DNA from 4 places in the Romboutsia sp. 1001713B170207_170306_H8 genome. Region 1 is predicted to be linked to each of the others. Evidence: riboswitches for the same ligand, from Rfam matches in the RefSeq annotation. Region 1 holds a riboswitch; each other region holds the start of a gene.
What was found. Region 1 has a riboswitch for cyclic di-GMP ahead of I2A66_RS05935 (NPCBM/NEW2 domain-containing protein). Riboswitches for the same ligand answer to the same signal wherever they lie in the genome.

Region 1 (6,075 bases):
TCCATCAATTCTTCTTTTAATGAATGTGTACTAACTTCTCTCTCTAAACTTTCTATTTCTTCTATTGTGTCATAGTCATCAACTAATTCATTCATTAAATCATTTATAAACATGTTATAAACTTTATCTGCTATGGAATCTTCTTTTAAGAAAATTAATTCATTTAAAGTAGCCCAGTTTTGATCTCCTTTAGTTACTTTTATTCTTAATCTTTGGAATTTAGTAGGCTCAAATTTTGCTTCAACTAAACCAGTAGTTTTATCTGATTTTGCAGTAGATACTAATTTAAAGTTATCTCCTTTAGTTGTAGTAGAAGCATAAATTTCAAATTCCTCTAAAAAACCTTTTCTGTCAGATTTTCTCGCACCATAAACTAATTTATCTATAGTTATTGGATTTATAAACTCTACAGTAACTTCATTTTTCCAATCTTCTTTATTAGACGTATTAGTTTCCCAATATGTATCTAAATCACCATCTATTGCATTATCTATTTTCATAGTAGACCATTGTCCACCGTTGTTAGATATTTTCTTTATGTTTTCTCTCTTTATAGCGTACTGTTCCATATACTCTTTGTTGTTATAATGGTTGAACTTTTTAGTTTTACTTACAGTTGCTTCAATTTCACCTTGTTCAACTAAGGCTTTAGCATTTTCTATATCTTCTCTAAAGTCTTCGTAGAATGGATGTACTTTAACTTCATCTTCTAATCTATTTAAAGCTTCTATATTAGCAAATTCTTCACTTACTTTGCTCATAGTTTCATCTATAAATAAGTTATCCATTTTATCTATAATTGGATCTTGTTTGTATAAACCGAACTCATAAGCTAGTGCAAAATTTTCATAAGCTTTAGTATATAAAAATTTAACTCTTCTAGCTTCTGTTGGATTAAACTTTATAGAAACTGAATCATTTGTTCTACTTGATCTACCACTTGTAACCTTCTCGAAAGTTTCACCTTCTAAAGTTTTAGATACATATATGTCAAATTCTTCTGCAAATCCTCTAGCTCTAGGTGAAGTGTAAACTATCTTATCTATAGTTTCTAGTTGATCTAATGTCATTGTAACTTCATTAATGTGGTTTTCATTATTTGTTTTACTTGAATGCCAAGAAGTTTCAATATTACCATCTATTGCTCTTGCTATTACTTCATTAGAATAGTGACCTCCGTTAGTAGTTATATTTACTATACGACTATTATCTATTTTATAAGCTTTGTCATACTCTGCTAACTCTGGTGAACCAAAGGCTTTAAATTTTGATACTCTTGCATCTACATATGTAACCTTCTTATTTTCAAGTATTAATCTAGCATCATTTATACCTTCTTTATATAAATTATATAAAGGATGTTGTTCTAATTCCTTAGCAAAATTTTCTAGTTTATCTATAGAATTAAACTCACTACTAATTTCATTTTTCTTGTCATTTGTAAATAATGTAGAGTACTTTTCACTTAATTCATCTTTCTTGTATAATCTAATTTCTGAAGCAAAGGCTCTACCAGTGTTACATTCATTAAATACTAATTTAACCCTTTTAGCTTTAGTAGGAGCAAACTTAAATTCAACCATATCACTTGTTACCTTAGCTTCTCCAGTTGCTATTGTCTGGAATGTTTCTCCTTTAGATGTTTCTGAAACTTGTATTTCAAATTTTGTAGGGAACCCCTTATTATTTGAACTTCTTGCTTTATAAGCTAATCTATCTATAATTTGCGCTTCATCTAAAGTTAGTGTTATTTCATTTGTAAAATCCATGCTATTGCTTTTGTTAGTTTCCCAATGTGTATTAGGATCTCCATCAAACATATATTCATATTTAGTTCCTGGATATATTCCCCCATTAGCTTCTACTTTTGTTATTTTACTTGTTGGTATCATAAATTTTTCATTATAATCATCTTGATATTCTGTACCATATGCAGTTAATTTAGATACTTTAGCTAAAGTACTTTCTAATTTTTCACCTTCTAATATGGTTATAGCATTATATATATCTTCCTTGAAGTTTGTATAGAATGGATGATTTTTAGCTTCTTTCTCTAAAGATTTAAGAGATTCTAAATTAGTAAACTCTGGATTAACTTCATTCATATCGTCATTTGTAAAAATGTTTTCCATTTTATCTAAAATTTTATCTTCTTTATAAAACCAAAACTCAGAAGCACTTGCCCAACCATCATGAGCATCAGAGAATATAAATTTAACTTTCTTAGCTTCTACTGTATCAAATTTAAATTCAACCATGTCTCCGGTTACCCTATTACTTGCAACTTCACCTACTAACGTATATTCTGATTCATCAGAATCTGTAACTAATATTTGTGCAACCTTCGGATATCCCTTAGGTCTTGCTCCATCTTGTCTAGTAGCATAAGCTAATCGGTTTATTTTTTCAATGTTTTCAAATTCAAATTCTACCTCATTTTTAAAGTCAGCTTTATTTTCTCTTCCTGTTTCCCAGTGAGTTTCTAGTTTACCATCTATAGCATTAGTTATAATACTTTGATTGTACTTACCCCCATTGTTCGTTATAGATTTTATATTTACCTTGTAAGAATCATTATATCTAGCGAAGTTTTCATAATTCTTTATTTTGAAAGTCTCCACCGTCATATTTTTGTTTACTTCTTTTTCTATACTTGTTGCCTTGTTTCTTACAATCTCATCTGCAAAAACATTAATTGTAGGCGTAGTATTTGTAGCTATTATAGATATAGCTAATATTGATGCTAATTTCTTTTTCATTTCTCCCTCCTGATTAATCGCCCTCAGAAGTACATTAAATTTACATATTTTAAATTGTAATAAAAAAAGTTGCTCAAAAAGAGCAACTTAATACAGACTTATTATAATTTAATATTTTTCATGCAAACACATGCTGTAATATTAACTATTAAATCTTAAAACAAAAAGTATAATGTACTCTTTGGCAACTGGCTGACATAGTTTAAAAACCTTAGTCCCTATAGCTTTGCGTCCCTACGTTTCCATAAGTTTGCCTATTAAATTTAAAAAGAATTTTATCATATCAGACATTTTATGTCAATTCTTTCCTTTTTTATTTTTTATATCTATAAATATATGATTAGTTTAAGTTAAAATTTTTTAGGTATAAATATTATTATTCAATATTTGGAGGTATGACATGCAAAAATATTTTAAAATATCAACATTTTATTTAATATTAGGATTAGCTTTAGGAGTATTTTATAGAGAATATACAAAAATAAATAACTTCACCGGAATAACTACCCTAAGCACGACACATACTCATGTTTTAATGCTTGGATTTATATTCTTTATAATTGTATTGTTATTAGAAAAAAACTTTAATATATCAAGTATAAAAAGTTTTAAATCATGGCTTATAACATATAATATCGGTTTTATTTATTTTATTGCTACATTAGTATTTCGAGGTATATTACAAGTTAACAATAGTGATTTTGCTATGTTTAATCATATTTCAGGACTTGGTCATACTATTTTAGGTGTATCTTTATGTTGGTTTTCTGTAATAGTTAATAAGGCTCTTAAACATTAATGTATAAGCATTTAAAATTTAATATGAAAATAAAGTTATGCATCCTCATCTCAATTACTAGTAATTAAAATTATTTTTACAACTTACTAATTTAAATAATCACCATTTATTAGATAGATAATTGTTTACAAATAAAAAAAGACTGTACCGATACAGTCTTTTTTGGAGGTTTAAATTTATATGTCAAATCTTAAATGTCGTTTTATTAAGTCATTTCCTATTGAATTTAATCGAACTTTGTCATTTCTCGCTGAATACTTATACAATTTAACATATTAATTTCACATTGTATATATTAAAATCATATTTTTATATAAAAATATATTTTTACTTGTTTTATTCATCTTATTTATATTTTCTTCTGATTCATATCTTTTTTATTTTCACTCATATTTATCCACATTTCATTAGTTTCCTATGCAACCTTTCATAGATAATTTTAAAGTCTCAGTTGTAAGTATAACTTTTATATCAATAGTAGGAACTAATTACGATAATAACATCCACAATTAAATATGTAATTAAAATTAATAACTATATATCTCATATTCTGTTTTTTTAATTTCTTTTATATATATTTTTCTTTCTAATTCTAATAATTTTTTTATATTACTTCCTATATTTGACTTAACATCTTTATTTAAATATCTGTCTAAAAATAATATATTATTAATACCGTCATTTTCGCAAACATTTTCCATACAATTATAATTATTGAAATACTTTACATATAAATCTTCGCCTACAGCATTATCAATAGACCTTATAGTACCAAATTTTTGTAAATTATCTAAAGCCTTATATCTTATATAAGCAGTTTCAAAATCTATGCTTATTAAAGAATTTATAAAGTACTTATTAATCCTATTTAGTAAATCAATCTCAACAACTAAAAGGTTTAACTGGTTATTGGGACATAAGTTAAATTTATATATTTCTTTTTCTGAATCTAAGTTATAATTTTCTCTAATTCCTACTAATCTTAGAATCTTCTCACTATAAACACTTCCCATTCCTTTACACCCACAATTATTATCAAACCAATATTCATTAGAAGCCTCATCAAACAAAATCAAATTATAATAATTTTTATTATTATCTATTACATCATAATAGTCATGTTCTTCATTACTAAAAGCCTTAAAAGCTGTTATCTTTTTCATTTTACTTAATATAGTCTTTGCATACTCATAAGATTTGTAATATCCATTCTTTCCCGACTTATATATCAATATCCCCACCCCTAATTATATATTAGTTTCTATAATACTTATTATTATCCTCTAAAAAAAAGAAGCTACTCTCTATTTTTAAGTAGCTCCTTTTAGTTAAGACTTTATATTTTAATAATTTTAAATTATTTAAATATCTCCACCGATCTATCTAATATTCCTGTAAAATATGCTATTACCATTCCGTAATTAGTTATAGGCACATTTCGTTCTTTGCATTTACTTATTTTATTTAGTACACTTTTTCTATTTACCATACATGCACCACAATGAATTACTAAATCATAATCTTCAATGTCTTCTTTAAAATCATATCCAATCGTATAATCAATATTTAAGTCTCCACCTACTATCTTTCTTAACATATTAGGTATCTTTACTCTACCTATATCTTCATGTGACACATTGTGTGTGCAACTTTCACAGATTAATATCTTATCATTTGGTTTTAAAGTATCAAGTTTCTTTGTTCCTTCTAAAAACTCATTAAAATCACCCTTTTGTCTAGCAAATAATATTGAAAAACTTGTAAGCTTTATATTTTTAGGTATTATACTATCAACTTCCTTAAATACTTGAGAATCAGTTATAACTAAATCTATATCTTTTAATTCACTTAATGCTTCTTCAAGTTCAGTATCTCTTACAATATAAGTCTTTATACCATGGTCTAAACAATCCCTTATAACTTGTACCTGTGGGAGAATTATCCTTCCCTTTGGTGCTTCACTATCGATTGGAACTACTAGAACTACCTTCGAACCATATTCTAATAAGTCACCAACAATAGTTTTTTCTTCTTCTCCATCTTGTAAGTGCTTTATTATTTTACTTTTTAGATTATCAATTCCACATTTATCCTTAGCTGAAACAAGAATATATTCATTAAAGTTTTTAACTAAGTTATCTATTTCTTCTTTGCTTATAGTATCTATTTTATTTATAACTATAGAATGATCTACATTGTATCTAGCTGCTTCTCTTTTCCAAGTTTTATAAGTATCTAGGTCAGGATTTGCTGCATCAAATATATATAAAGCAAAATCTAGTCTTTTTAAAAACTCATAACTTTTTTTAACTCTTATAGCTCCAAGTTCAGTTTTATCTTCAAGACCTGCTGTATCAATAAATAAAACAGGACCATATGGTATAAGTTCCATAGCCTTTTGTACAGGATCAGTAGTAGTTCCCTCTACACTGGATACAAGAGATATATCTTGTCCTAAAATATTATTCATAAGAGATGATTTTCCACTATTTGTATTTCCATATATTCCAATATGTT
Region 2 (6,075 bases), on a different contig from region 1:
TATTCTATTTAATGTTGTAAGTTCATCTAACTCCATTACAACTTCATTCGTAAATGTATCTGTGTTTTGTTTTCCTGAATGCCACTTAGTATTAAAATCTCCATCAATAGCTTTTGATATTACTTCACTTGCATAATGACCGCCATTAGCAGTTATTGATTTTATTTTGGTTATATCTAATTTGTAAACCTCATCATAACCTGAAAGTAATTTGCTATTTATATCTAAAAATTTAGATACTTTTGCATCAGTGTATTGAACATTGCTATTATCAACAAGTAATCTAGCATTGCTTAAATCTTCTTTATAATCTTCATAGAATGGATGTGACTTAGCTTCTTCCTCTAATGCATTTATTTTATCTACTGTATTAAATTCTTCACTAACTTTACTCATACTATTATCTGTAAAAAGTCTTCCCATTTTATCCTTAAGTTTATCTTCTTTATATAAAGCAAATTCAGATGCTAATGCCCAGTTTTCATAACATTGTTTATATACAAATTTAACTCTTCTTGCCTCAGTTGGATTAAACTTTATTTCTAAAGAATCTTTTGTTATACTACTACTTCCTGAAGTTACTTTTTCAAATGTATCTCCCTCAGTTGTTTTTGAAGTATATATATCAAATGAATTAGCAAATCCTCTGCTGTTTAAACTTGTATATACTACCCTATCTAAAGTTTCAAGTTTATCTAAGCTTATAATAACTTCATTTATAAAGCTTGAGCTGTTTTGTTTTCCTGAGTGCCAAGAAGTATTTATATCTCCATCAATTGCTTTTTCTATATTACTACTTCCATAATGGCTACCATTAGTACTTATAGAAGAAGGATTTATTTTAAATAATTTATTGTATTCTAATAAAGCTTCATCGTTAAACGATTTAAATTTGTTTATTACGGCATCTTTATATTCTACATTATTTCCTTCTAGTATTAATCTTGCATTATTTATATATGTTTTAAATTCTTCATAAAGCGGATGATTTTTGACTTTATTTTCAAAATCAGATAATTTATCTAATGTATTAAATTCTTCACTTATTTCATTCATATTTTCATTTGTAAATATAGAGTTTAACTTATCAATTGATTTATCTTCTCTATAGAAATAAAACTCTGATGCACTTGCCCATCCTTGATTTGCTTCTTTGAATACAAACTTAACTTTCTTAGCTGTTATAGTATCAAACTTAAATTCCATCATATTGCCAGTTGATGAATGTGCTCCTGTAGAAACTAATTCAAAATCTGAATCTTCTCCTGTTGTTGAAGCATATATTTCAAATTGAGTTGGGAATCCTTTCCCTTTCGCTCCATCTTGTCTTGTTGCATAAGCAATTCTATCAATTGATTCTATTTCATTAAATTCTACAACAACTTCATTTTGGAAAGTTGAGCTGTTTGACTTTCCTGTTTCCCAGTGAGTTGAAAGATTTCCATCTATAGCTTTATCTATAGAACTTGATCCATATTGACCACCATTGTTAGATATTGATTTGATTTCTTCTCTTAGAATTTTAAACTCTGAATTGTAACCCTCAAAATTAGTGTATTCACTTAAATTAAAGGCCGATATTTTTGCTTCACTTACTACTTTTTCTTCTACTGCTTGAACTTTTTCTTTTACCACTTCATTAGCATATACATTTAATGCTGGAGAGGCATTGCTTACTACAATTGATGCTACTAGTATTGCTGATATTTTTTTCTTCATAATATTTCCCTCGACTATTATTCTAGTTTTATATTTCTTGTAACTAAGGGTTGTACTACCAAGCCTAAAAATTTAATTCTATTATTATTTTTAATAAAAAAACTACCCTCAAAAAGGATAGTTGCCATCAAAAATAAACATCATAAAATTATCTTTTACCATAAGTGAGCATAAGATTTTTATACGAACAAAGAATTTGTATTCTTCGGCAACTGGCTGGCATAGTTAATAATTAACCTTAGCCCCTTTAGCTTTGCGTCTCTAGATTTCTCTAGATTTGCCTATGAAATTTTAATTTATTCTACCATATTTTTACAGTAATCACAATGTTATTTTTATAATCTATATATTTTAATTATATTAATCTCATTTTAAATAAATATGTATATACACTAAAAAAGGTCTATCTACTTGATAGACTTTAGTTATATTTTAAATTTAATTAAAGTTATATATATTTTTTAGTCACTTTATATCTTTCTTCTTATGTTACTCATTATAAATTTACCTCCAGGTAAAGTAGGTATTTTTCTATACTATAACTTAAATCCTGATCTAAAACGTCATACTCAATACTATTAACAAGAAAATCTAAACTAGCTTTCATTATTTCAATAGTAATTCCTTCACCTGGACATCTATGCCCTTTTGATGGGTCACTTCCACATTGAGGTATAAAGTTAAATAAATTTTCCTTTCGATCTCTAAAACGCTCAGGATAAAATTTATAAGGTTCATTCCATACCCTAGAATCATGATTAATACCATAAACATCTAGTAATACAAACATTCTTTCTATAAAATAATTTTGGATTATAAAAAAGTTTTGCTGCCTCTTCTCCTGTAATACAAATTACTTTTTGACCAAGTAAATGAGTCTCAAATATGTCAGAATGATATTGTTCAATCCTATTTTTAATAAACAAGTATCCTTCTTGCAATAGGTCAATAGTATTATCTAAACTTTTATCATGTGGAACTTGTTTCTTATCTGTCATGAATTTATATTCTCCTTTTCATATAAATTAGAAATATATTTAATTTAAAAGTGGTTTTTTCTTGTGAATATATACTACTTTAATTATTATCTATGATTTTCTATTTTTAATAGTTAGTTTTTAAATAAAAAAGACTATATATAGATTTATAAAAAATAAATCTATATATAGTCTTTAGCGTAATAAAGCTTTAATATTAATTATATTTATTTTAGCATTTTATCCATGTATTTATTACATAGTTCATCTGCTTTATTGTTTACTATGCAGCTGGAGTGACCTTTTACCTTTATAAATTTTATATCTTTAAATTGATTTTTTAAATTATCTAGTTCAATCCATAATTCTTTATTTTTAACAGGTTCTTTATTTGATGATATCCAATTATTTCTTTTCCATCCATAAATCCAAGATGTTATTCCATTTAATACATAGGAACTATCTACATATACCTCTACTGGTATATTCTTTTTCTTTACTGCTTTTAAACTTTCTATACATCCCATTAGTTCCATTATATTATTTGTAGTTTCTTTACTTCCTCCACTTATTTCTTTTGTATGTTCTCCATATATTAGGTACGCTCCTCATGCACCTATGTTTGATTTTTTACCATTGCCTCGGCATCCGCCATCTGTGTATATTTGTATTTTTTTCATTTTATAATTATACCTTACTATTTGTTAGTAATTTTTTATTAATTCTAGATATTAATTATATCAAAGGTTGTTAAATTCATCAATTAAGATGCTTTTATTAAAAGTTTCTTTTTTTATTTATTATTAAATTAATATAAATATTTTTATTTTATATGTATAATATTTGTATTTATGTTAATGATTTAAATATAACAATATCTTTTGTATTTTTTATAATTCTCCACTAAAAAAGACAGGAATCGGAACCTGTCTTTTTTAATTTAATATTTCTTCCTTTTTCAAATCTTGTTCTTTATAATACTTCTGTAAATCTTCGTAACTTTTTAATACACGATTTTCTAAATCCTCTTCATATATATCTTTATATAAAAACTTTTCTACACTTATATAGCTATCATCTGAACTTAATTCTCCATTTTCATTTCTCGGCTTTTGTAAAGTAAAATCAATAGAATAAAATGATACACTTTGCTTATCAAGCATAGATTTTATATCAAGTAAAATTTCACTAGCTTTTTTAAAACTAACATCTTCATCTTGAATATAAAGAACAATATGACCTGCCTTTTTACCTAATTCATATAAATTATAATCCTTATCTAACTCTAACTTATTTCTATCTAACATATCTTCACTCAATTCACCAAAATAAATATCACTTTTATATGTAAATTCCTTACTTTCAATAACATTATTTACTTTATCATTATAAATTTTATCTATTCTTGTTAAAGTATTAAACTTACCAAGTACATCACTTTCATAAGTATCCCCTATTATTTTTCCAAGAGGTGATATGGTAAGTGAAAAATGTGTATCTTTACTTATAGGAGACTTTACTTGAACATAATAATCACCTGTTTTAAAACTATAAGAAGCATTTGATAAATTTAATTTCATATTTTGATAATTTTTAGCTATATATTCTTTGGACACATTATTTGCTACTGTCTTAGATATAGGATTTCCTAATAAACCATTTGCAAAGTACAGTATAACTATTATTAATAAAAAAGCTAATCCCCCTGATAAAATTTTTATAGATTTTTTCATTATTTTTTCTCCTTTTTTAACGCAATATAAAGTAAAAATCCAATTAAAATCCCAATAGCACAAAGTCCGGTATATATTATAGCCCACAATATAGGAGCTGTTATATATGATAACAATTGAGATTTATCAAATATGCCACCTATTATATATTTAATTAAATTATATACATATGTAAAAGCAAACATGGTTACTAAGGTAATGTATGATTTTTTTCTAAGAGCAAAGTATGATAAAGCTCCTATGGTAGGCATAATTAGTATATTGTAAAACATATTTTCACTTTCAGTAATTGCTATACCTATAAATGAGCCTAGTATAACTAATATAACTGATACCAGTATAAGTTGTTTTTTTATTTTAGATATAATTTTTTTATCATCTATATTATGATTTTTGGTATTAGTTTCATTAAATAAACTTCTACACTGACTACATTTATCTATATGCTTAATTACTGCATTTTGACTATCTTCACTAGCTACTTTATCCTTCACTAATGGAATTAGATCCATACAAATATCGCATGATATTTTATTCATATACTACTCCTTCCTTCATCAAAGTATCTTTAATTTTCTTTTTAGTTCTATAATCTATTACTCTTGCAGAGCCTTCAGATATATTGTACTTTTTTCCTATTTCAAAATATGAGTATCCCTCAATTCTCATAAAAATAATATCTTTTGTTCTAGATGATTCATTATCAAGTAATGTATTTATTTTACTTGCAAGTTCCTTTTTTATTAAAGAACCATCTAAATCATTTTCACTTAAAAGGTAGTTATAAGCTAAGTCATCTATAGAAATAGTTGGCTTTTGTTTGCGTAAATACTCGTACCATTTATTTCTTGCAATTGAAAAAAGCCATGTTTTAATACTACATTCTCCTTTAAATTTATATAATGACTTTAATGCACCTAGAAAAGTTTCAGACACTAAATCTTCTGAAAGTGAGGTATCATATGTTAAGGTTACAAGATATTTAAATACATCTTGCTTATATTCTTCGTATATTTTTTTTAGTAACATAAATCTCCTTTCATGATATTAGTGATAAAAAAACTCATTTCGTTACACTTTTTATAAATAAATTTATTATTTTTATTTTATATACACATTTAAATTCTAAGCTATCTATCATTATCATAAAAGACATTATTGTTAAATCTTGATTAAAATTAAAAATAGCCCTTATTTATTAGGGCTATTTTTTGTTAATATAATTCTATCTACTTTACTTATATATCATCTCTTTTAGAAAATCTATATAAATTTCTTTATACAGTTGATTTTCTTCAAAAGGTATTAAGTTTATTAAATTTTTCTTCAAAATATCTTTTATGCTTTCTGAAACTTTTCTCATAATAATTCTCCTATCCAACACCATATTTATTAAATAATTTATTTACTTCAATATATCATTCTCAATAAAATATTTATAATAAATTTATTAGTTCTATGGTATAATTCTCACATAAAAGGAGTTGGTAATAGTGATTAGTAAAAATAAATCTATAAATAAAAAGCAACTTGAATATATGGCATTTATAAATAGAGAAAATGAATATAGACATCATACCTATGATGAGGAGATGCTTCAATATGAATATCTAAAAGAAGGCAAAATAAAGGCTATTGAAGAAAGT
Region 3 (6,075 bases), 130 kb from region 1:
TGGACAGTTCCAGGTTGTAATAGGGACACATGTAGGGAAGGTATTTGATAAGGTATCAAGTATAGTTAATTTAGAAAATTCATCAGATGAAAGTGAAGCAAAAGGAACTATTTTAAATAGGGTAATAGCAACAATGTCTGCAGTTTTTGCACCTTTTATATACATATTAGCAGCAGCAGGTATATTACAAGGATGTTTAATATTAGCAAATTTAGCATTTCCAAATTTTTCAGGTACAGGTGTAAATCAAGTATTAGATTTTATATCTTGGGCACCATTTACCTTTTTACCAATATTCATAGCTATAACAGCATCTAGACATTTTAAATGTAATACATATATAGCGATAGCATGTTGTTGTGCATTAGTAAGTCCAACTTGGTCTGATATAGCATCACAAATAGCTAATGGATCAGTTGTGAGCTTTATGGGAATAAAGTTATCAGAAACAGTTTATACTTCATCAGTTTTACCACCGTTATTTTTAGTATGGATATTATCATATGTTGAAAGATTTGTAGAAAAAAATTTACCAGAAGTGGTTAAATCATTGTTTACACCTCTTTTATGTATGGTAATTATGGTACCACTTACAATAGTAGCAATAGGACCAGCTTCTGATGGTTTAGCTACAGCAATAGCAAATGGATATAATTATCTGGTTGCTTTATCACCAGCAGTCGCAGGTGCAATAATAGGTGGATTATGGCAAGTAGTAGTAATATTTGGAGTTCACTGGGGAGTAACTCCTATGGTATTAGCAAACTATGATATGTATGGTATGGATACATTCCAAGCATTCCAAACAATGGCAGTTGTTGCTCAAGCTGGAGCTGTTTTAGGAGTATTTGTAAAAGTAAAAAATAAACAGACTAAGAATATAGCACTTTCAGCTGGTATAACAGGAATATTTGGTATAACGGAGCCAGCTATATATGGAGTAAATTTAAAGTACAAAAAGCCTTTTATATGTGGTTGTATAGCAGGAGCTGTAGCTGCAGTAGTAGCATCTTTCTTTAATGCTCACTACTATGCGTATGCAGGACTTCCAGGTGTACTAACAGTAGTAAATGCTATAAATCCAAGCAATCCAACATCAATAGTAGGAGAATTAATAGGTTGTGCAATAGCATTATTTGGTGCAATAATATTAGTTCAAATAGTTGGATTTGGAGAAAAAGAAGAAGAAAAAGAAGTAATTGAAACAATTACTAGTATGGAACCTAGTTTAATAAATAGTAATGAAGAAATAAAAAATCCTATAAGTGGAAAAGTTATAGCACTTTCAGAAATATCTGACCCAGTGTTTTCTTCCGGGGCTATGGGAAAAGGAATTGCAATAGAACCAAGTGATAATAAAGTATATGCACCATTTGATGGAACTGTAGAATTTATAGCAGAATCTAAACATGCAATAGGTCTACGTTCTGAAAATGGAGTAGAGCTATTAATACATGTTGGTATGGATACAGTTCAAATGAAAGGACAAGGATTTGATATAAAAACAAAAGTTAATTCGAGAGTAAAATGTGGAGATTTACTTCTAGAATTTGACAGAAAGGCAATAAATTCAAAAGGATATTCTTTAATTACGCCAGTTGTAATAACTAATTTTGATTCTTATGAAGAAAGTGCATTATGCATAAATGAAGAAGCTAGTTACGGAAAAACAATAATTAATCTTAAAGCAGTACCACAAAATATATAATTATTAAGGAGAGATATTATGAATCAATTACCAAAAGATTTTTTATGGGGAGGAGCTTTTGCAGCTCATCAATTTGAAGGTGGATGGAATGCAGGTGGAAAAGGTCCTAGTGTTATAGATGTAATGACTGCAGGTGCTCATGGTGTTCCTAGAGAAATTACTGAAACAATTATGCCAGATAAGTTTTATCCAAATCATGAAGCTATAGATTTTTATGGAAGATATAAAGAAGATATAGAATTACTTGCAGGAATGGGATTAAAGTGCTTAAGAACATCTATTGCTTGGACAAGAATATTTCCAAAGGGAGATGAATTAGTTCCAAATGAAGAAGGACTTAAATTCTACGATGATGTATTTGATGAACTATTAAAGTATGGAATAGAACCAGTTATAACATTATCTCACTTTGAATTACCGCTTCATTTAGCTAGAGAATATGGAGGATTTAGAAATCGTAAATTAATAGATTTCTTTGTTAGATTTGCAGAAGTATGTTTTGAAAGATATAAAGATAAAGTTAAGTATTGGATGACTTTTAATGAAATAAATAACCAAATGGATACTAATAATCCAATATTCTTATGGACTAACTCAGGTGTAACTCTTAAAGAGAATGAAGATCCTAAAGAAGTGTTATATACAGTTGCTCACAATGAACTATTAGCAAGTGCAAAAGCAGTAATAAAAGGGCATGAAATAAATCCAGACTTCAAAATAGGTTGTATGGTATCTCATGTTCCTATATATCCATATTCTTGTAATCCAGATGATATAATGGCTGCAGAGGAAGCTATGCGTCAAAGATTCTTCTTCTTAGATGTCCATACTCGTGGATATTATCCAAGTTATGCAGTAAAAGAATTTGAAAGACAAGGATATGATATAGGTATACAAGAAGGAGATGAAGAAATACTTCGTAAAGGAACAGTTGATTATATAGGATTTAGTTATTATATGTCTACGACAGTTAAATCTGATGTACATAATGATAATACTGGAGATATAGTGAATGGTGGATTAGAAAATGGCGTTGAAAATCCATATATAAAATCTAGTGATTGGGGATGGGCAATAGATCCAGTTGGTCTAAGATATACATTAAATCGTATATATGATAGATATCAACTGCCTATGTTTATAGTTGAAAATGGATTTGGAGCAGTAGATGTAGTTGAAGAAAATGAAGAAATTCATGATATAAATCGTATAGATTATTTAAAACAACATATAGAAGAAATTAAAAAAGCTGTAAATTATGATGGAGTAGACTTAATGGGATATACTCCATGGGGAATAATAGATTTAGTATCATTTACTACAGGCGAAATGAAGAAGAGATATGGTATGATATATGTAGATCGTGATAATGAAGGTAATGGTACTATGAAGAGGTTACGTAAAGATTCATACTTTTGGTATAAAAGAGTTATAGAATCTAACGGAGAACAAATCGAAGTAGACAATGTAAAAGAAAAATGTTTTTAATAAATTTAAAAACAAACTAAAAGTCACTCTGATTAAATCAGAGTGACTTTTAGTTTGTTTTATATTACCGTTATGAACATTATAAGTGAAAATACAGTTGAGTTTTATAATTAAATTTTACTGTCTAAAATTACAAAAAAAGGATTAAAGATTTGTGTTAAATAAGATTATTTGAAATGATTAATAAGGGTATATTAATTAATAAATCTAAATTAAAATAAAGGAGGAAAAATGACTTATATAAAAAATGCAAATAACATGGGATGGAATTTTGATAATACGTATATAAATTTATCTGATTTTTTTTATAGTAAAATTAATATAGATCCAGTATCATCACCAAAGTTAATTATATTAAATGAGCAATTGGCAAAAAATTTAGGTTTTAATATTGATTCCTTAAAAAGTTATGAAGGAACTTTAATATTCTCAGGAAATAAGAAAATAGAAGGTGGAGAATATATTGCTCAAGCATATGGAGGTCACCAGTTTGGGCACTTTACAATACTAGGTGATGGAAGAGCTTTATTAATAGGAGAGCAAATAACACCGTTAGGTGAAAGATATGATATTCAACTTAAAGGTTCAGGAAAAACTCCATACTCTCGTGGAGGAGATGGAAGAGCGGCACTTGGTCCAATGCTTAGAGAATATATAATAAGCGAAGCAATGTATGGACTCGGAATTCCTACTACGCGTAGCTTAGCTGTAGTTAAAACTGGTGATCCAGTAATTAGAGAAGATATAAAAAAAGGTGCAATATTAACTAGAGTTGCTTCAAGTCATATTAGATTTGGTACATTTCAATATGTATCGAGCTTTGGGTCACACCAACAACTTAAAGATTTAGCTGATTACTGTTTAAAAAGACATTTTCCTCATATCAAAGATGATAGTAATAAATATATTAATCTACTTAATGAGGTTATAAAATCTCAAGCAAGTCTTGTTTCTAAGTGGCAATGTGTAGGTTTTATACATGGAGTTATGAATACGGATAATATGACTATAAGTGGAGAAACAATTGACTATGGGCCATGTGCATTTATGGATGAATACAATCCTAATACTGTATTTAGTTCTATAGATAGAAATGGAAGATATTCATATAAAAATCAACCTATTATGACAGAGTGGAACTTATGTAGATTTGCAGAATCATTATTACCTTTGCTAAATGAAGATAGGAATAAAGCTATACAAATAGCTCAAAATGCTATTTCTAACTTTTCTGAGATATATTATTCAAATTGGATATCTATAATGAGGTCTAAGCTTGGATTATTTGATGAAGAGGTTGAAGATAAATCTATTATTAAAGATTTGCTTAATATGATGGAGAAGTATAATGAAGATTATACTAATACATTTATCTCATTAACATTTGATAATAATAAAGAAAGTTCAATGTATAATAGTCAGGAATTTAAATATTGGTATAAATTATGGCAGGAAAGATTACAAAGACAAGGAAAGTCAAAAGAAATGGTTAAAGGACTAATGATGAATTCAAATCCAGCTGTAATTCCAAGAAATCATAGAGTTGAAGAAGCTCTTGATGCTGCTAATAAAGGTAATCTTAATGTTATGAAAAGACTTCTTGAGGTTCTATCTAAACCATATGAACATTCAAAAAAACAAGAAGAGTATTCTAAATTACCTAAGCCATCAAATTGTCCTTATAGAACTTATTGCGGAACATAATAAAAATAACAATACTAGAAAAAATTTTCTAGTATTGTTATTCTTATAAAGATATTCTATTGAAATAGATATAAATATATGATAAATTGTTTTTACAATAAAATAATGGCAAATTTGGAGAAATCCAAAGACGCAAAGCTAAAGGGGCTAAGGTAATTATTACTATGCCAGCCAGTTGCCGAAGAATATTTATTCTTTGTTCTTATAAAATAAGATTATATTTATTTAATATATTTAATTAAATATAGATTAGGTTGTAATGATTTATATGGAAACTATCCTCTTTCTTAAGTTAGGATAGTTTTTTTATTGCAAAATAAAACTAAAGAATTAAGATTTTACCGGAATACCCTTAGCTACAATAAATTTATAAAAGGGAGATTTAAATTTGAAGATGAAAATTTTATCAAAAGCTATAGCATCTATGACTATAGCGTCAATAATATCTACTAATGTAGCTATTATTGCAAGTGCAATAGAGAATAATACAGGCCATATAACTCAATTAAGCAAAGTTTCTATATTAGAAAGTAAAGGATGGTTAGAAAGTATAAGTGTTGAATGGAAGCCGATAAAAGAGGCTAAAGGGTATAATGTTTATTATAAGCTAGCCTCTGAATCATATTATAAATATAAAAAAATAGACGATGAACTAATAAGGCAATACTCATCATATTTTAGAGCAGATATACTGGGGCTTTCAGAAGGCGAATACATTATAAAAGTAATTCCTACAATAGATAATAAAGAAGAGGTATCTTTACAAGGAATAATAACAGATATAGAAGTTAAAAATCATACAAGAGAAGGTTTTGGGTTCTCTAAAGAATCTCCTATGAAGACTAGCTCAGGAGGATATAATGATAATGGAACAGTTAAGAATGATTCAAAAATAATATATATAACATCAGAAAATGTTAATACAGTAACGTTAGATGTTATTACTAATAGCAAAGGTAGTAAAACTAAATGTACAGGTATAGTAGATATACTATAAAAACGTCCAAAAGGTTATGATAAAACACCTTTAATAATACGTATGATTGGAGAAATAAAAGGATCAGATATTATAGGACTTAATTCAAGTGGATATTTACAATTAAAGGGAATATATAATGTTACTTTTGAAGGTGTAGGAGAGGATACTACAGTATATAAATGGGGATTTTTAATTA
Region 4 (6,075 bases), on a different contig from region 1:
AGCTCTTTCTGCTGCACTGCTTATAGTTGTACTTGAATTATTAGAATTACTTTCATTGCTAACAGTTCCATCACTTACATTTAAGTATTGGCCTGATACCCATCCAGTACTACCATTTTTTAAATCAATTTGATACCATCCATTTAAACTTCCTACAATGTTGTATTGTTGTCCAAGTTTTACACTACCTATTCTTGAATAATTAGTTCCTGCTCCACTTCTTACATTTAATGATGAAGTATTTACAGTTCCATATTTATTACTTATAGATTCTTGTGTTCCACCTGTAGATGGAGTTGATGATTCTCCAGAAACTGATACATAGTCTCCATGAACCCAACCTGTACTACCGTTAGCTAAGTTAACCTTATGCCATCCATCTTGAGTATCATGAATGTTAACTTGTGTTCCTTTAGATAATTTACCTATCTTTGAATAATGTGTTCCAATTCCACTTCTTACATTTAGTACTGATGTAGTTACAGTTCCTAATTTACTTGAACTTGATGTTCCCCCTGAAATAGTAATATATTCAGATGCTGACCATCCTACAGTTCCATTTGATAGCTTTATCTTATACCATCCATTGCTACTTTCAAGTATTGATACTGTATTGTTTTTATATATTTTTGCTATTATGCTGTTATTTGTTCCTGCTCCACTTCTTACGTTTAATACAGAAACATTAACAACACCACTATTGTTGCCTGCATTTGCTATAGTTATGTCTCCTACTAAAGTAGCCGCTGCTAAAACAGCACTTCCAGCTACTACTTTACATAAAGTATGGTTATTTAAACTCATTTGAAATATCTCCCTTATTAAAAGTATTCAGTATATATAGTATCATATTTATACCATATTTTCCATATTTTACTTTTAATATTAAGGTTTTATTGTCATAAATTGCTATATTATATGAAGTGATAGCATTGTAACTATTACTCCTGCCATCATATTTCCTATTAATACTCCAGCTAAAGCTTCTTTCATTCTCATTTTTAATATTGATGCTATTGCTGATGCTGTCCATGTCCCAGTTGTCGGAAGAGGCACACCTACAAATAGGATTATTCCTAATATTGAAGCTTTTTTCATCTTTTTCATACCAGATTCTATTTTATTATCTACTTTTTTTATTAGTCCTAAAAATATTTTCTTTGTTCTTAAGTAGTGCATTATATTTCTAAAACATAAAACCAGTGGTATTGATACTATAGTAGATCCAGCTACACTAGCTAAATATACACCTATAGGATTTAAATCCATTGCTATACCAAGTGGTATTGCTCCTCTTAATTCAGTTACTGGTATCATTGATAAAATCATTATATGTAAGTATCCCAAGTTAGTCCTCCTTCAAAAAATAAAGATATAACATTTTATCATAATTGTTATATCTTTGTATATTCATTATTAACCTTTTGCAGTTTCTCTGTATCCATCTGGATTTTTACTTTGCCATCTCCATGAATCTTGGCACATTTCATCTATACCATAATTAGCTTTCCATCCAAGTTCTTTTTCTGCTTTACTTGGATCTGCATAGCATACTGCTACATCTCCAGCTCTTCTATCAGTAATCGTATAAGGTATTTTTTTACCACTAGCTCTTGAAAATGCATTTACAAGTTGAAGTACACTATATCCATGACCCGTTCCTAAATTATAAGTTACAAGACCTGGGTTTTCTTCGAGTTTTTTTAATGCTTTAACATGTCCTCTTGCTAAGTCTAGTACATGTATATAATCTCTTATACCTGTTCCATCTAAAGTATCATAATCATCTCCAAATATATTTAATACAGGTAGCTTACCAACAGCAACCTTAGTTATATATGGCATTATATTATTTGGTATTCCATCTGGTTCTTCTCCAATTAGACCACTTTTATGAGCTCCAATAGGGTTAAAATATCTTAGAATAGCTACATCTAATGAGGAATATGCAAAACACATATCTCTAAGTATATCTTCTATAATTAGCTTACTTCTTCCATATGGGTTTGTTACTGATAACGGAAAATCTTCTACTATAGGACACTTTTTAGGTTGGCCATATACAGTTGCTGATGAACTAAACACAAATTTACATACACTATATTTTCTCATTAAATCGAATAAATACAGAGTACTTAAAATATTGTTATAGTAATAATCTAATGGTTTTTTTACAGATTCTCCAACAGCTTTTAATGCTGCAAAATGTATTATAGCATCTATTTCATTTTCTTTAAATACAATTTCTAAATCTTCTTTATTAGTTAAATCCACCTCATAAAATTTAAAATCCTTTTTAGATATTTCCCTAATTCTATCTAATACAATTGGACTACTATTACTAAAATTATCTACAACTACTACATCATAATTATAGTTTAATAGCTCTACTACAGTATGACTACCTATGTATCCAGCCCCACCTGTTACTAATATATTCATTTTCCCCAATTCCCCTTTTAATTTAATTACTTAAATTTATGTAAAAAAAAACACCAGCTTATGCTAGTGTATGTCATTAAATTGAGCAAGTCTATAAGCGGAGTTCTGTATTTGATGATCATCTTTCTAGGCCTATTGTCACCAATAGGCTCAAGCGTCCTACCTACCGGAGGGTACGAGCAGCACCCTATTTACCCTAACTTGGACTTGCTCCGGGTGGGGTTTACACGGCTTGGCTAGTCACCTAGCCAACGGTGAGCTCTTACCTCACCTTTTCATCCTTACCAAACTAGTTGGCGGTTATTTTCTGTTGCACTTTCCTTAGGATCACTCCCACTAGACGTTATCTAGCACCCTTGCTCTATGGAGCTCCGACTTTCCTCACGTAGCTAATGCTACCCGCGATCATCTGGCTTACTTAATTTAATTGACTTTCACTATATTATCATATTTTTTTTATCGTGTCAAAAGTTAAATTTTTTATATTATTCCTTTTTCATGCACATAAAGCGCTGCATGAGTTCTATCTCTTAAGTTTAATTTTTCAAAAATATTGCTTGTATGCTTTTTAACTGTATGTTCTGTTATACATAGCTCATTAGCAATCTCATGATTAGTTTTACCTTTTGATATACATATTAAAATTTCTTTTTCTCTTTTTGTAAGCTCTTTTATTTCTTCTAAGTTATCTTTTCTCATATAATTTTCTACGAGGTCTGAATCAAAGTATTTTTTTCCTTTTGATAATAATCTTACTGCATATTTTATTCCTTCACCTTCTATATTTGCTAATATGTAGCTATCTACACCAATTTTCATACACTTTGCGAATAATCTTGTATCTTCATAAAAATCTAATACCATTATTTTTGAATTTCCATTTTCTTTTATATCTTTTATACAATCTATATACTGTTTAGTATTTCTATTTAAGTCAAATATAACTAAATCGTATGCATCTTTATTTATATCAGTACACATATATCCTTCATCTAATATATCTATACAACTTTCACTTGATAGTATCTCTGCTACTCCTTTTCTTATAACTAACGATTCTGAAATTATTATCCCCTTCATATATTACACCCTCCGTAAAGTCCCTTTTATTCACTATGTATTAATTATATGTCTTATTTTTTACATATTAAATCACTCAAATTTACCATATACTATAAATCTTTTGTTTAGTTATTGATTACACTTTTTTATAATTCATATACTTGTTACTATATATCCGTTATACTTTAGTATTATTTTTTATAATAAAAAAAGCTATACTAACAAAAACTAGTTTTTGTCAAATATAGCCGGTTGCATCACTAACTCCATATATCCGAGATGCCCAAATTACAGGATATATATCACCATTTCAAATATTAAAGTTTTTACTACTTATATGTTTATGTTATACATATTTAGTATAATTTTCAATAAATAATTGGTATAATATCTTACTTTCGTTTTTCAAAAAAATACTTTTTTATAAAAAATTCTTATTTTTTCTACAAAATAAATAATTATTCTATATCTAATTCCATTTTATTACAAGTTTAATTCGACAATTAAAAAGCAGACCTATTCAAATAAGCCTGCATAATTTTTAGTATTCTTTTATATATGTAATGTAATTAAATATAAAGTCATTTAGAGCTTTTTTATTGTACTCTTCTTCCCATTCAATTACCCATCCTTTTTCATTATTAATCATAGTATCATTTCTATGACCTTCAAGCGGAAACTCCAACTGATCAAAATCAGTATCTTTAATTTTAATAGCCTGAGTACCAACACTTATAATTTCCATTGGAGTCATATTTGTTTTAGTATATCTAAATAAAGTATTCGCTATATCTAATAGCTCATCGTTACTTACATTCGTTAACTTATTATAAAGTGCTTGTAATACTGTTCTTTGTCTATTATCTCTTTGATAAGCACTATCTATATATCTTATTCTACTATAAGCTAATGCTTGTTCTCCTGTAAGTGCTTGTGTTCCAGCTTCATTTATGCCATCTATTTGACTTACTTCAGCTTCACTTATATCTATTTGTACTCCACCTAACTCATTAATTATATTTATAAATGAATTAAAATTAACAGCAGCGTATTTATCTATACTTATACCAAAATTTTCCTTAATAGTTTGAATTAATAAACTAGGACCATCATATGCATATGCATGAGTTAATTTCTCTGTACTATGCCCTGGAATATTTACATATGTATCTCTTGCTAGTGATGTAAGTCTTATATCATTATTATTACTATCTATAGTAAGTATTATCATAGCATCTGATCTATTCCCTCTATCTATATTGTCTCCATCTACTCCTACTAAAAGTATATTTGTTATTCCTTCTTTAACTTCTGCAACTTCTATTTTACCAGCTTCTTCTTTGTCATATATAGAATTTAACTTAAAATATAATGTTCCAAATCCTATTGTTGGTATGGCTAATAGTAATATTAATAAGCCAATGACAATTTTCTTAAAATGTCTCATATTATACCCCCCTATTTTCTTGTAACACTCCCATAAATTACTATTTATCTACTTTTATTATATCATAAGTAAATTAAAAGTAGCCTAAATTCATAGACTACTTTCAATTTACTATTCTTTTTTATAAGCTACTATAAACGGATCGTATCCTTTTGACTTCAATTCTGCTACCATAGCTTCTGCGTTTTCTTTATTAGTATAACTTCCTACAACTACCCTATAGTAAATTGTACCATTATCAGTATTATTATCATCTGTGTTATCATTTATATTTGAGTCAGATGGTGCTTTATAGGTTATACCAAAATATTTACATAAACCTTTCATAGTTCCTTCTATCATTTCATCTTTATTATTATTCAATATTGCTAAATCTTCTTTATTTGTATAAAAAGCATATTCTACTAGTATAGATGGCATATTGGCTTTATATATTACTGTAAAATCTGCAGTTTTTAAACCTCTATCTTTCGCAGTACTATCAATTGCCTTTATTGCATCTACTAAGTTTTCTTGAACGTATTTTGCTGCATTCTTTGAATTTGTACTTGCATTACTTGCTGTGTAGGTTTCTGTTCCTCTTGCGCTGTTAAAGTATGATAGATATGCATTTGCATGTATTGATAAGAATAAAGCTTTTGGTTTGTTTTGATTTGCCCAGTATGTGTTTGCTAGAGTTGCTCTTTTTGTAAGTCCTATTTCATCTTTACCTTGTGGTGATGGATTTGTTAGGTATACGCTTATATTATGATCTTCGCATCTTTTTTTAAGTTTATATTGCATTTGATTATTAAAGCCCCACTCTTTGAATGTACCATCTGGTGATTGTTTTCCTGATACATATTCATTATGACCACTATCTATAATTATTAATTTATCCATTTTTTCACCTCCTACATATATTATAGAAGGATTTACTGACAAAGTTTCCTAGTTTATGTTAAAAATTTGCATAAAAAATTCGCTTCGTTCATATCGCCAACGACTTTGTCCGTTGCTCAAAATGTTTTTTATGCTCAATACCAGTTATGTTGATACACCTGCATCATAGAGTTTATCCACAGAATTTTATACAATATAATTTCCTTAATCATAAAAAAAGCCTAGCGATTTCCGAATTAGCT

Region 2: linked by a shared signal. The riboswitch ahead of I2A66_RS02635 (NPCBM/NEW2 domain-containing protein) and the one ahead of I2A66_RS05935 (NPCBM/NEW2 domain-containing protein) in region 1 are both predicted to bind cyclic di-GMP.
Region 3: linked by a shared signal. The riboswitch ahead of I2A66_RS17125 (hypothetical protein) and the one ahead of I2A66_RS05935 (NPCBM/NEW2 domain-containing protein) in region 1 are both predicted to bind cyclic di-GMP.
Region 4: linked by a shared signal. The riboswitch ahead of I2A66_RS00190 (response regulator transcription factor) and the one ahead of I2A66_RS05935 (NPCBM/NEW2 domain-containing protein) in region 1 are both predicted to bind cyclic di-GMP.

Annotation. Positions count from the first base shown of each region.
Region 1 is NZ_JADNAX010000002.1:274,966-281,040, forward strand. Features, by position in the region: gene I2A66_RS05935 (NPCBM/NEW2 domain-containing protein) at 1-2,759, opposite strand, end outside; cyclic di-GMP riboswitch class I at 2,940-3,024, opposite strand; gene I2A66_RS05940 (DUF2871 domain-containing protein) at 3,160-3,558, shown strand; gene I2A66_RS05945 (hypothetical protein) at 4,086-4,790, opposite strand; gene hydF ([FeFe] hydrogenase H-cluster maturation GTPase HydF) at 4,916-6,075, opposite strand, start outside.
Region 2 is NZ_JADNAX010000001.1:533,556-539,630, reverse strand. Features, by position in the region: gene I2A66_RS02635 (NPCBM/NEW2 domain-containing protein) at 1-1,719, opposite strand, end outside; cyclic di-GMP riboswitch class I at 1,924-2,011, opposite strand; gene I2A66_RS17555 (cytochrome P450) at 2,216-2,509, opposite strand; gene I2A66_RS17550 (hypothetical protein) at 2,478-2,717, opposite strand; gene I2A66_RS02620 (ribonuclease H family protein) at 2,924-3,292, opposite strand; gene I2A66_RS02615 (YfjL-like protein) at 3,632-4,429, opposite strand; gene I2A66_RS02610 (zf-HC2 domain-containing protein) at 4,429-4,968, opposite strand; gene I2A66_RS02605 (RNA polymerase sigma factor) at 4,961-5,458, opposite strand; gene I2A66_RS17360 (hypothetical protein) at 5,664-5,792, opposite strand; gene I2A66_RS17465 (helix-turn-helix domain-containing protein) at 5,923-6,075, shown strand, end outside.
Region 3 is NZ_JADNAX010000002.1:141,832-147,906, reverse strand. Features, by position in the region: gene I2A66_RS05375 (beta-glucoside-specific PTS transporter subunit IIABC) at 1-1,708, shown strand, start outside; gene I2A66_RS05370 (6-phospho-beta-glucosidase) at 1,727-3,196, shown strand; gene I2A66_RS05365 (protein adenylyltransferase SelO) at 3,428-4,900, shown strand; cyclic di-GMP riboswitch class I at 4,998-5,083, shown strand; gene I2A66_RS17125 (hypothetical protein) at 5,289-5,897, shown strand; gene I2A66_RS17120 (pectate lyase family protein) at 5,940-6,075, shown strand, end outside.
Region 4 is NZ_JADNAX010000001.1:38,692-44,766, reverse strand. Features, by position in the region: gene I2A66_RS00210 (C40 family peptidase) at 1-804, opposite strand, end outside; gene I2A66_RS00205 (COG2426 family protein) at 910-1,347, opposite strand; gene galE (UDP-glucose 4-epimerase GalE) at 1,417-2,442, opposite strand; RNA gene rnpB (RNase P RNA component class A) at 2,521-2,863, opposite strand; gene I2A66_RS00190 (response regulator transcription factor) at 2,923-3,522, opposite strand; cyclic di-GMP riboswitch class II at 3,743-3,826, opposite strand; gene I2A66_RS00185 (LCP family protein) at 4,046-4,951, opposite strand; gene I2A66_RS00180 (N-acetylmuramoyl-L-alanine amidase) at 5,063-5,833, opposite strand.